3 regions of the Mesorhizobium sp. M0119 genome follow, and region 3 is predicted to be linked to each of the others. Evidence: predicted binding sites of a transcription regulator. Region 3 holds the regulator's gene; each other region holds the start of a gene.
The links. The regulator LexA, encoded in region 3, represses DNA repair genes until DNA is damaged. The targets are predictions, from matches to a motif close to TGTTCNNNNTGTGTTCNG.
Positions count from the first base shown of each region.

Region 1 (4,206 bases), on a different contig from region 3:
GGTTGGTCAAGAGACGAAGCGATCGATGTCGTCATCACCACCGGCGGCACCGGCTTCACCGGCCGCGACGTGACGCCGGAAGCGCTGGAGCCGATCTTCGAAAAGCGCATGGACGGCTTTTCCGAAGTGTTCCACCGCATCTCCTACGACAAGATCGGCACTTCGACGATCCAGAGCCGGGCAACCGGCGGCGTCGTCAACGCCACCTTCGTCTTCGTGCTGCCGGGCTCGCCGGGCGCCTGCAGGGACGCCTGGGACGGCATCTTGAAGCCGCAGCTCGACTATCGGCACATGCCCTGCAACTTCGTCGAGATCATGCCGCGCCTGGACGAACATTTGCGGCGCGGCTGAGGCGAGCCAAGGGGTCAGCCGGCTGATCCCTTCAGCGAATGACCGGCTCGCCGTGAAACCGGCGGCGCGACGGCGGCGACACGCCGAAGCCGACTTCCATCATCAGCCGCGGCGTGCGCGTCGGCACGGTACCCATATGGAAGCCGAACGGGTCCTCGACAAAGCCGAGACCGGCCTGCCCGGTCAGCGTGACCGGGCTCTGCTCGCCATAGACGCCCAGCACCTCTTCCGCCGAATGGCCGACCAGAAGCGTCAGCTGATGCTTCAGGATGCGGCGGTTGTGGGAGCCGCGGACATAGACATGCGGCCCGGTGTCGGCGTCGACCGGCACCAGGTAGAAAAAGAACTTCAGCATGCGCCAGTCGTCGAGGTCGAAATGGTATTTGCCGAGGGAGGCCATGTTCTTGTCGGCGTCCGAGACGCCACCGGTCGGAAAGCTCCACCAGATGCGGGTGGTGATCAGCTTGGCCTGACTGCCGAGATAGTGCGCCGCGACGTCGAGAAGCAGCGGATCGCGCTGCACGGCGACCGCCGCGCTGCAGTCGAGGACCCGCTCGAAGTAATGGCCGCTGAGGAGCGGACGGCCGAAATGCTTTTCGGCATCGGCGTGTTTTTCGGGCAGGAATTCCAGCCGGCGGTCGAAATTGCCGAAGCATGGCGTGTGCTCGGCGAAGCGGGCGATCTCCTCATGGATGGCGGCCGGCAGCATCAGGCCCGAATAGAGCCCCTCCGTCTGCAGCGCGCCAACGACGGCATCGCGATCGACGCCGGCGAACATCGTTTCACCGACATTGCGCGCCGGCGGAACGGGCTTCGCACCGCGCCAGTGCAGGCGCCGCGCCGGCATCGTGCGCGCCAGCATGAACATCGGCAGCCATGCCGGATTCTCGCGAAGGTCGGAAAGATAGGTCGGAATGCGGGCGGCGATGCGGCGCAGCGTACCGCCGTTGCGTGCGATCGCCTCGAGGCTTGCAGCGCCGGACTTGTCAGGGCTTGAAAGGGTCATCGGGGTCCTCAAAAATGTCGAGGGAACAGCATCGACATTAGTCGTCGCCGCTCCGGCACACCCCAAACCCTATTCGCCCATATCGCTGGGAATGGTAACGCCCGGCCAGATTTTGTGCAATGCACAATAAGCGACGACCCGCCAGAAAATTTGCTTGGCCCCCGGACCGGGACGGTAAGCCGTCACTTCCGCGGCGCGACCCAGATCTCGGCGTGGAGCCTCCTGGTCGCCAGACCGCGGGCGATCGCTTCGGCGCTGCGGGCGTTCTTCGACAGCGCCGCGGCCTGACGCTTGCTGATCACCAAGCCTTCGGCGAGAGCGCGATTTCCGGCAAAGACGCGCGACAGGAACGGCGCGCGGCTGCCGCGTGCCCGCGAGAACCGCGCCGCCATGGTTTGCCTCGCGGTATGGGCGACGACCTCGTCGATCCAGCCCTCCCCCAGCCGCGCGCCCGGTTCCAGCAAAAGCAGCCAGTCGCCCTTGGCCTGCCTGATGCCGGCGGCGATGCCGCCGCTGACGTAGTGGCAGCCGGCATGTTCGGCGACGCGGTGCGTCTGATCGGTCGAGCCGGTGTCGCAGACGAGAACATCGCGCACCACGCCCTCGACCGCGCCGCCGATCAGCGAGGCGAGCGTGCGGGCAAGGCCCTCCTCGTCATTCAGGGTTTCGATCAGGACGCTGAGCATGTTTAGCCGAATAGCGGAAAGCGGTGGGCAGCGCCAGTTTTTGCGGTGCACCGCGAGAAAGTTCTTGCTTTGTTCTCATCGATACGATAGGAATACATTCATGAGCAGAGCGATTCGACAGCGGGCGGACAGTCCCTGGGAAAGGGCCAAAATGGAACAGATCGTGCGTGCCGATATTGCCGCCTTCGGCGCTGGCAGGGCCGAGATGGCGAATGCGATGATCGAGCAGAGCGGCATGCGCGTCCGTCCGGACCGCAATCGCGGCAGGTCGGCGGGCATCAATCCGTCCGGCCGTTTCGAGCCGGTCAGCCGGCATGTGTTCGACGATGGCTGGAATTCGCTGGAGGAGCTGCCGCCGTTCAAGACCGAGGTACAGGTCGAGAAGCCGCGCACCATCATCACGCGCAACGAATCGCCCGACATCTCCTTCGACCGCTCGATCAATCCCTATCGCGGCTGCGAACATGGCTGCGTCTATTGTTTCGCGCGGCCGACGCACAGCTTCATGGGCCTGTCGCCGGGGCTGGATTTCGAATCGAAGCTGTTTGCCAAGCCGGATGCGGCGCGGCTGCTCGACAAGGAATTGTCCAGGGATAATTACCAGCCGCGCACCATCGCCATCGGCACCAATACCGATCCCTACCAGCCGATCGAGAAGCAATACCGGATCATGCGCGAGATCCTCGAAGTGCTGGAGGCGCGCGGGCATCCGGTCGGCATCGTTACCAAATCGGCGCTGGTGACACGTGACATCGACATTCTGTCACGCATGGCCGAACGCGGGCTGGCCAAGGTGGCATTGTCGGTGACGACGCTCGACCGCATGCTGGCGCGCACCATGGAGCCACGCGCGTCGACGCCGACCAAGCGGCTGGAGGCGATCAGGCAGCTTTCGGATGCTGGCATTCCGGCCTCGGTGATGGTCGCGCCGATCATCCCCGGACTGACCGACCCGGAGATGGAGCGCATCCTCGATTCGGCGCAGGCAGCGGGTGCGCGCGAGGCCGGTTATGTGCTGCTGCGCCTGCCGCTGGAGGTCGCGCCGATCTTCAAGGACTGGCTGCTGCGCCACTATCCCGACCGCTATCGCCACGTCATGTCGCTGATCCGTTCGATGCGCGACGGCAAGGACTACGATTCGGAGTGGGGCAAGCGCATGAAAGGCTCCGGCCCGTATGCCTGGCAGATCGGCCGGCGCTTCGAGATCGCTGCCAAACGGCTCGGCCTCAATGCCGAGCGGCGCTCGCTGAGGACCGACCAGTTCGTCCCCGCAGCCAAGGCAACCGAGCAGCTGATGCTGCTGTGACAAAGCGTCTCGCGCCAGCCGCTTGAAGCGGCCGCAGCAGGCGAAAAATCCCGTCCGGCCTGTCCTGTCCCCGGGCTTCCGACGGTAACCCTCCGGGTCCGGTGCCCCGCCCGACCCGGAGGGGACTTGCGGAGAATCGGAGCCGATGCGAACCTCGCCGCACCATGGCTCGCCCGCGTTCCGATTCTCCGCTTCTCTTCGAAATCGTCGAGAAACCCGACTTCTCGTTCGAGACGAAGGCGATGGCCGAAGGCCTGTGGCCGGTGGCGGGAACGGACGAGGCCGGCCGCGGCCCGCTCGCCGGGCCGGTCGTGGCGGCAGCGGTGGTGCTCGATCCCGCCAACATCCCCGACGGCCTCGACGATTCCAAGCGGCTGACGCATTTGCAGCGTGAGGCGCTGTTCCTGAAAATCCTCGGCTCAGCGCTCGCCGTATCGATGGCGTCAGTCAGCGCCGAAGGCATCGATGCCAGCAACATCCTCAAGGCCAGCCTGGAGGCGATGCGCCGTGCCGTGGCAGGCCTGTCAATCCGGCCGAAGCTGGCGCTGGCCGACGGCCGCGACGTGCCGCCCGGCCTGCCCTGCGAGGGCAGAGCGCTGATCAAGGGCGACCAGCGCTCGCAGTCGATCGCCGCAGCCTCGATCGTCGCCAAGGTGATGCGCGACCGCATGATGTGCGGCTGCGGCAGCCATCATGCGCATTACGGCTTCGAGTTGCATATGGGCTACGCCACCGTGCGCCATCGCACGGCGATCGATCTGCACGGGCCGGTGGCGCGGCTGCACCGCGCCTCCTTCGCGCCGTTCCGGTTCGGCGGCACCGAGGTGCTGGAGGAAGAGGGTTTTTCGGGCCTGGAT
Region 1 covers NZ_JAMYTU010000060.1:11,259-15,464, forward strand. The annotation lists gene moaB (molybdenum cofactor biosynthesis protein B) at 1-351, shown strand, start outside; gene NKJ40_RS29435 (phytanoyl-CoA dioxygenase family protein) at 383-1,357, opposite strand; gene NKJ40_RS29440 (glycosyltransferase) at 1,540-2,043, opposite strand; gene NKJ40_RS29445 (PA0069 family radical SAM protein) at 2,195-3,349, shown strand; gene rnhB (ribonuclease HII) at 3,514-4,206, shown strand, end outside.
Region 1: the regulator LexA is predicted to act here: its motif matches at 2,103-2,120, upstream of NKJ40_RS29445 (PA0069 family radical SAM protein).

Region 2 (4,206 bases), on a different contig from region 3:
ATATCGCCAAGCGGCTGATCGACTATGGCTTTCACGCGCCGACCATGTCGTTCCCGGTGGCCGGCACACTGATGGTCGAGCCGACCGAATCCGAGCCCAAGCGCGAGCTGGATCGTTTCTGCGAGGCCATGATCGCCATAGCCGGCGAGGCAGCCAAGGTGGCGAAGGGCGAATGGCCCTTGGCCGACAATCCTCTGGTCAATGCGCCACACACCGCCGCCGAGGCGTTGGCCGGCCAGTGGACCCATCCCTATTCGCGTCTGGAGGCGGCCTACCCCGCCGGCGATGCCGATACCGCGGCAAAATACTGGCCGCCGGTGTCACGCATCGACAACGTCGCCGGCGACCGCAACCTGGTCTGCTCCTGCCCGCCGCTGTCGGAATATCTGGGTGCGGCGGAATAGATCATGATCCCGAAAAGTGGAATCCGGTTTTCGGACAAGATCATGGTCTAACAAGAAGATAGAAGCCTCAATCAGGCAGAACGCAAGGCCGGCCCGTCGGCCTTGCTCGCCCGGTCCCGGGCGACGACGCGATTTCGCCCGGCGCGCTTTGCCGCATAGAGTGCTGCGTCGGCTTCGGCCAACACATCGTCGAGACCGGTGCCGCTTGTTCCGCCAAAGCCGATGCCGCCACTGACTGTGCTTCGCAACGGACCAAGCTGGGTGGCCACGACTTCCGTGCCGAAGGCGACGCTGATCTTGCTCGCAACATCATAGGCCTTCTCTTCCGTCATCCGCGACAGGACGAGGACGAATTCCTCGCCGCCCAGTCGGAAGGCGTCGACGCCGGTCCGGGCGTATTTCCTGATGACGGCGGCAAAGCGGCGCAGGACCTGGTCGCCGACCGGGTGACCGAATACGTCGTTCGTCCTCTTGAAATGGTCGAGATCGAACATGGCGACGGACATGAACGGACCGAAGACCCGCTCGCCGTAGAGTGCCGTCAACGCCCGCCGATTCATCAGCCCGGTCAATGGATCGGTCATCGTCTCGGCCTTAAGTTCGATCTGCGCCTGCAAATGGTGCAGGGAGAGCGTCAATGCGCCGAGCCCGGTCATGCAGGCGACGGCCACGACGGAATTCACCCGCTCGGCCCAATTGTCCGGTGCTACACCGAGCACCCATTGGCCCTTGACCAGCAGGACCGCGCCGCAAAGTCCGAACGACAGCGCACAGACGCCGCTCAGGAACGAGACGACCAGCAATATCCGGCGATCGTGACCACCCTCAATCCAGAACATCGCCCCGATGAGCGAGAGCAGCGCCGTTACCGTCGCGTAGGTGACAATAAAGCCGACACCATCAAACCCGAGATACGTCGCGCCCGCGCAAACAGCCATCGCAACCAAGGCCGGCAAGATGGCTCGCCTGTAGTCGCCTATGCTGAGATATTGCATGGCCGACAGGCAGATAATCAGGAGGCCGAGGCTGAGAAGCACAAGCACGATCTGGCAAAGCCAGGCGCTTGGATCCCTGGTGTAATGCCAGAACAACACTACATGTGCGACGAGCACGAGAATGCCGCACGCCACCGTCAGCACAAATCGTGCCTGTGGCGCGGTGAACCAGATCGCAAACATGGTGATGCTGAGGCACGTGCCCGACAGCGCCGCCGCGAGCAGGAGCGAACTGTAATCCAACATGCTAAAGCGACAGCCTCTTGAGGGTTCCGCTGCATTCTAGGTCAGCGACAGTCCGCAAATACCGTTTTTTCAGCCAATCTTCCGGCGTAACCTTCGGACAGGGTTTACAAAACGTCGATGCTCCAGGCTTCGACCCCATTTCCGCCGCTTGGTTGTCGAATGGTTTTGCAGTAAGAGGCTCTATCCTCGAACGTAACAGGAACCTCCGTCGCCTGCCCGCGAAAAGCGTGGCAGTATCGGGTGGTGATTCGCAGCATCGGAATCCAGAACCAGCATGGACGACAACAACGATCTTTTTGCCAATTTGGGTAAGCAGCCGCAACCGGTTCGCGCCGCCGTGCGCCCAGCCGACCCGCTGGTGCAGGCGGCGAAGCGGCCGGCGGCCCGTGACGCCAGCGAGAGCTACAGTGCCGCCGACATCGAGGTGCTGGAGGGGCTGGAGCCGGTGCGCCGGCGCCCGGGCATGTACATTGGCGGTACCGACGACAAGGCGATGCACCATCTGTTTGCCGAGGTCATCGACAATTCGATGGACGAGGCGGTCGCCGGCCATGCGACCTTCATCGATGTCGAACTTTCCGCCGACGGATACCTGTCCGTTACCGACAATGGCCGCGGCATCCCGGTCGATCCGCACCCGAAATTCAAGAAGCCGGCGCTCGAACTCATCATGACGACGCTGCATTCAGGCGGCAAGTTCGACAGTAAGGTTTACGAAACATCCGGCGGCCTGCACGGTGTCGGCGTTTCCGTCGTCAACGCGCTGTCCGACCATCTCGAGGTCGAGGTCGCGCTGGGAAGGAAACTTTATCGGCAAAAGTTCTCGCGCGGCATTCCTGTGACCGGCCTGGAGCAGCTCGGCGAGGTGCACAACCGCCGCGGCACGAAGATCCGCTTCCATCCAGACGAGCAGATTTTCGGCAAGGGCGCGGCTTTTGAGCCGGCGCGGCTCTACCGCATGGCGCGGTCAAAGGCCTATCTGTTCGGCGGCGTCGAAATCCGCTGGACCTGCGATCCCTCGCTGATCAAGGAAAAGGACACGACGCCGGCCAAGGCAGAATTCCATTTTCCGGGCGGCCTCAAGGACTATTTGAAAGCCTCGCTTGGCGACGAATTCCAGGTGACCCGTGAAATGTTCGCCGGCAAGAGCGAGAAGCAGGGCGGCCACGGTTCGCTCGAATGGGCGGTGACCTGGTTCGGCGGCGACGGTTTTATCAATTCCTATTGCAACACCATCCCGACCGCGGAGGGCGGCACGCATGAGGCCGGGTTCCGCAACGTTCTGACGCGCGGCTTGCGTGCCTATGCCGATCTGGTCGGCAACAAGCGCGCCTCGATCGTCACGTCCGAGGATGTGATGATCTCGGCGGCGGGCATGCTGTCGGTGTTCATCCGCGAACCGGAATTCGTCGGCCAGACCAAGGACAGGCTGGCGACGATCGAGGCGATCCGCATCGTCGAAAGCGCCATCCGCGACCCGTTCGACCACTGGCTGGCCGACAATCCGCAGGAAGCTTCGAAACTGCTCGAATGGGTGATCGCGCGCGCCGACGAGCGGGTGCGCCGCCGCCAGGAAAAGGAAGTGTCGCGCAAGAGTGCTGTGCGCAAGCTGCGTCTGCCCGGCAAGCTCGCCGACTGCACGCAGAATGCCGCCGCCGGCGCCGAGCTTTTCATCGTCGAGGGCGATTCGGCCGGCGGTTCGGCAAAGCAGGCGCGCGACCGCGCCAGCCAGGCGGTGCTGCCCCTGCGCGGCAAGATCCTCAACGTCGCCAGCGCCGGCAACGACAAGCTTGCCGGCAACCAGCAGATATCCGACCTGATCCAGGCATTGGGCTGCGGCACACGCTCGAGATACCGCGACGAGGACCTGCGTTATGACCGGGTCATCATCATGACCGACGCCGACGTCGACGGCGCCCACATTGCCTCGCTGCTGATCACCTTCTTCTACCAGGAGATGCCGAGCCTGGTCCGCGGCGGCCATCTCTATCTGGCGGTGCCGCCGCTGTATTCGATCCGGCAAGGCGGCAAGGTCGCCTATGCGCGCGACGATGCGCACAAGGACGAACTCCTGCGCACCGAATTCACCGGGCGCGGCAAGGTCGAAATCGGCCGCTTCAAGGGGCTGGGCGAAATGATGGCTGCTCAGCTCAAGGAAACCACCATGGACCCGAAAAAGCGCACACTGCTCAGGGTCGACGTTATCGACGCCGAGGCGGCAACCAAGGATGCGGTCGACGCATTGATGGGGACCAAGCCCGACGCCCGCTTCCGCTTCATCCAGGAACGCGCGGAATTCGCCGAGACGGAAGTGCTGGATATCTGAACGTCTTCTGCCTGGCGAGCCACAGACGGCGGTTGTTACTTTCCGGAGTTTTCGCGCAAGGTGAGCCTAAAACGGTTCAGCGTTTCACGGAAACGCCGAACCGCTCTATCTTTTGTTTTGACGCAATTCCGGACGGAAAACCGTTTCACACTTTCCTGGAATTGCTTTAGGCAGCCGCGATCGCCAGCGCGTGCCCGCGTGCGTTTTCGCGCAGCGCGTCGAGGTGGATCGATTT
Region 2 covers NZ_JAMYTU010000016.1:9,178-13,383, forward strand. The annotation lists gene gcvP (aminomethyl-transferring glycine dehydrogenase) at 1-404, shown strand, start outside; gene NKJ40_RS16765 (GGDEF domain-containing protein) at 476-1,645, opposite strand; gene parE (DNA topoisomerase IV subunit B) at 1,920-3,971, shown strand; gene NKJ40_RS16775 (DUF2336 domain-containing protein) at 4,138-4,206, opposite strand, start outside.
Region 2: the regulator LexA is predicted to act here: its motif matches at 1,832-1,849, upstream of parE (DNA topoisomerase IV subunit B).

Region 3 (4,206 bases):
TCGAGCGTGAGCCCGTAAGCGCCGCACCTTGCATCAACAAGCTCGATGAACAGATCGGCCAGCGCGATGCTCTTCTTGCGCACCGCCGTCATGTCGACATCGTTCCAGATGTCGAGCGCGCCTTTCAGCGTCCGCATCGACAGGATCGGCTGGGTGCCACACAGAAACCGGCGGATGCCGGTGCCGGCCGCATAGCCTGGCTCGAAGGCGAAGGGCCGTGCATGGCCCCACCAGCCGGTGAGCGGCTGCTGGATGTCGGCAAGATGCCGCTCAGCCGCATAGATGAAGGCAGGTGCACCCGGTCCGCCATTCAGATATTTGTAGGTGCAGCCAACGGCAAAATCGGCGTTTGCCTTGTCGAGCTCGACTGGCATCGCACCGGCGGTGTGGCAGAGATCCCAGACGATCATCGCCCCGGCCTCCTGGGCCCTGCGCGTCAGCCCCGGCATGTCGCGCAGTTCGCCCGACTTGTAGTTGACGTGGTTCACCAGCACCACGGCAGTGCGTTCGTCGATCAGCTCTTCGATGGTCGGCGCGTCGACCCCCGAGAGGCGCAGCAGCGTATCTTTTCGCGTCGAAACCACACCTTCAGCCATGTAAAGGTCTGCCGGAAAACTATCGCCCTCGGCGACGATGACCCGCCGCTGCGGCCGCATGGCCATGGCGGCGTGCAGCAGCTTGTAGATGTTGACCGACGTCGTGTCGCAGACCACCGTCTGGCCGGTCGCGGCACCGATCAGGCGCCCGAGCTGGTCGCCAAGTTCAAGCGGCATGTTGAACCAGCCGGCCGTGTTCCATGCGCGGATGAGATCATGCGACCATTCTTCGGTCGCGGCCTTGCGCAATTCATCGAAAGCGGCACGCGAAGGAGCCCCTAGCGAATTGCCGTCGAGATAGATCACTCCTTGCGGCAACACAAAGCGGTCACGCATCGCGCGCAGCGGATCTGCGGCATCCATCGCCTTTATGGCCGCGAGATCGGGAATTCCTGTCATGATTTGCCTGCTTCCCCAAAGATTCGACGCAACGCCGGACACGCATCGACTGTTCTTCCATTACCGGATAGCGCGCAGCAAGGCTCCACCAGCGAGAGGCAGCCTGACCAGGCGGTGGAAACCAGGAGTTAACCCGAGGTTGGCGTTTTGAGTTCGTTTCGTTCACGGTGCTTTGACCAAACCACACAGTCGATACGGGTTCACTTCCGTGCCCTTTGCCGACCGACGGCGGATGCCAGTGGCGCATTCTAGGAAGCCAGAAGGGCGCAAACGACAGCAGAATCAAGGCGATGAGGCTCGCGGCGGGTGAAAATGCGGCATTCCGGTAAGGGCGTGGTTTGTTTCCCGAGCCTTAACGCATTCATTAAACTTTAAACAGTTGCGGAACACAACTGGAACAGATAGTGTTTGTTCTGGGTTTGTTTTTCTGATTCTGTTGGGGGTCGCTATGCTGACACGCAAACAACACGAACTGCTTATGTTCATCCACGAAAGGTTGAAGGAAAGCGGTATCCCGCCTTCCTTCGACGAGATGAAGGAAGCGCTCGACCTGGCTTCCAAATCCGGAATCCACCGGCTGATTACAGCGCTGGAGGAGCGCGGCTTCATTCGCCGTTTGCCCAACCGGGCCCGTGCGCTGGAGGTGCTGCGCCTGCCTGACTCGATCGCCCCCGGCCTCAATGCGGCACGCAAGTTCTCGCCGAGTGTCATCCAGGGCAGTCTTGGGCAAGGCGCCCCTCGGCAGGGCAAGCCGACATCATCGCGCGTCCCTGCAGCCGGCAATGACGACGATGTCGTCGCCGCCGTTTCGATTCCGGTGATGGGCCGCATCGCCGCTGGTGTGCCGATCGACGCCATCCAGCACCAGACGCATTCGATTTCGGTGCCGCCGGATATGATCATGGGCGGCGAGCATTATGCGCTCGAGGTCAAAGGCGATTCGATGATCGAGGCGGGCATTTTCGACGGCGACACGGTGATCATCCGCAATGCCGATACGGCGAGCCCCGGTGAGATCGTGGTGGCACTGGTCGACGAGGAAGAAGCGACGCTGAAGCGGTTCCGCCGCAAGGGCGCTTCGATCGCCCTGGAAGCCGCCAATCCGGCCTACGAGACGCGCATCTTCGGACCAGACAGGGTCAAGGTGCAAGGCAAGCTCGTCGGACTGATCCGCCGCTACTGAGCTCCGCCCTTGGCGCCGGCTTTTGGCTTGTCGGTCCTGCGGTATGGCGGCAGGCCCCGCGCCGCGCGTGAAAATCTCCGCTGCATGTGCCAGGGCCGGTATGATTTTTCGACGGCGAAACGGATTTCGGCGCGTGTTGCCGCTTGTGGATCGAAATAGACGGCCGCACTTCCCGCGCGCGCTAGTTGCCGTTTGGTGACGACGAGGACCAGCCGGTCATAGTAGCAGGGATTATGGGCGGTGGCGTCGTCGATGACGATCAAGCTGGCAAAGGCGCAGGCTGGCCGTGCAGTATCGCGGTCCTTGGCTTGCGCGATGATCGCGCCGGATGGATGCCTGGCAAGGCAGAGGCCGTCCGTGCAAATGAACGGCATGCCCGGCGGTAGGTCGGCCGGATCGGCAATGTCGAATTGCGGATCGTTCTTTCCAGGTGTTTCCGGCGCGACGATAGCCTCTGATGTGAGCGCGCGTTTCCAGTTGTCGATGGTGAACTCATTCGGGCGTGCCCGGTTGACCGCAAGTTCACCGCTGCCGATCGGCAGCGCGACCAGCCGTGCGTCCTCCGAGATCAATACGTCGGGTACACGCGTCTGCGTTGTCGTTAGCAAGCCGGCGAGCGCAAAAGGAAGTGCCGCGAGCCGCAACCAGGTCGTCGCCATGCTGGCAATGACGAGGGCGATCGTCACCAGAAGGACGGATCTCAGCGAAATCAGCCCGACCGCATCGATCGGCGAGCGCTCGGAGATCCACCCGGACAGGGCGATCATCGCCGTCAGCCCCTTGCCCATCACGTAGAGGAAAGGCCCATCCGCGCCGAACGGCATCGCCAGCGCACTGAGGACGGCGAAGGGCATGACGACCAGTGAGACGATGGGCATGATGGCCAGATTGGCGAACAGGCTGAGCGGCGCCACGCGCTGGAAATGCCATATGGCGAAAAGCGCCGTGGCGCTCCCTGCAATGATCGAGGTCATCGCCAGGCCGCCCATGCCCAGCAGGACCTTTCGAGTGGCAAAGCGTAGCGGCGACCGCCGGGGCGGCGGGGTGGTGGCCCTGCCGGCGAGGTAATCGGACCAGCCTGCATAGGCGCCGACAAGGGCCGCCGTCGCGGCGAAGGACATCTGGAAGCTCGGACCGACCACCTCGTGCGGCGACACCAGAATGACCGCGATGGCCGAGATCGCCAGGTTGCGCATGGTGAGCGCGGCCCGGTCGAACAGCACGGCGATAAGCATCACCGCCAGCATGATGAAGCTGCGTTCGGCCGCTACCACAATGCCGGAAAAGACGAGGTAGGCCGCAATCGAAAAAAGCGCGGCGGCCGCGGCATATTTCTTGACCGGCCGTCGCGATGAGAAATCGGGAAACAGCGCAAAGGCGCCGCGTAGCAGCGCCATGATGGTGCCGGCGACCAACGCCATATGCAGCCCCGAGATGGAGATGATGTGGTAGATGCCTGTACGCCGCATCGCTTCGTTGATCTCCTCGGGAATGCCGGCGCGCACGCCGACGATCAGCGCAGCAGCAATCTCGCCCTCGGCGCCGCCAATGCGGCTGCGGATATGGTCGGCGATGGATTCGCGCGCGTCTTCGATCGCCGAAGAAAGCCGCGCGGCAAGCGGGATGCTGCCCGACGACACGACTTTCGGATTGCCGAGAAAAAAGCCGCTGCCGCCGATACCGGCGAAATAGCTGTCGAAGGAGAAATCATAGCTGTCGGGCCGCACCGGCCCGGTCGGCGGCAGCAGCCGCACATAGCCGGAGATCTCGGAACCGGCGGTCAGCTCAGCCGGTATTTTCATCGCCGAAACGCGGACCCGTTCCGGCATGTAGCGCAGTGTCGGCCTGGCGGTTGAGATCACATCGATCGTCAGCCTGATGCGGCCGCTCGCCATGGGCTCGTACGATACGACGCGACCCGTCAGCCGCGTCGAGATTTCGGAACCGAGCATATGCGTCCCGACACGCCAGGTCTCGAACTTGGCGGCAAGCACGCCAAGCGCGCAGAGCAACGCCACCATGAAGCAC
Region 3 covers NZ_JAMYTU010000009.1:156,376-160,581, forward strand. The annotation lists gene kynU (kynureninase) at 1-995, opposite strand, end outside; gene lexA (transcriptional repressor LexA) at 1,444-2,178, shown strand; gene NKJ40_RS11935 (ComEC/Rec2 family competence protein) at 2,172-4,206, opposite strand, start outside.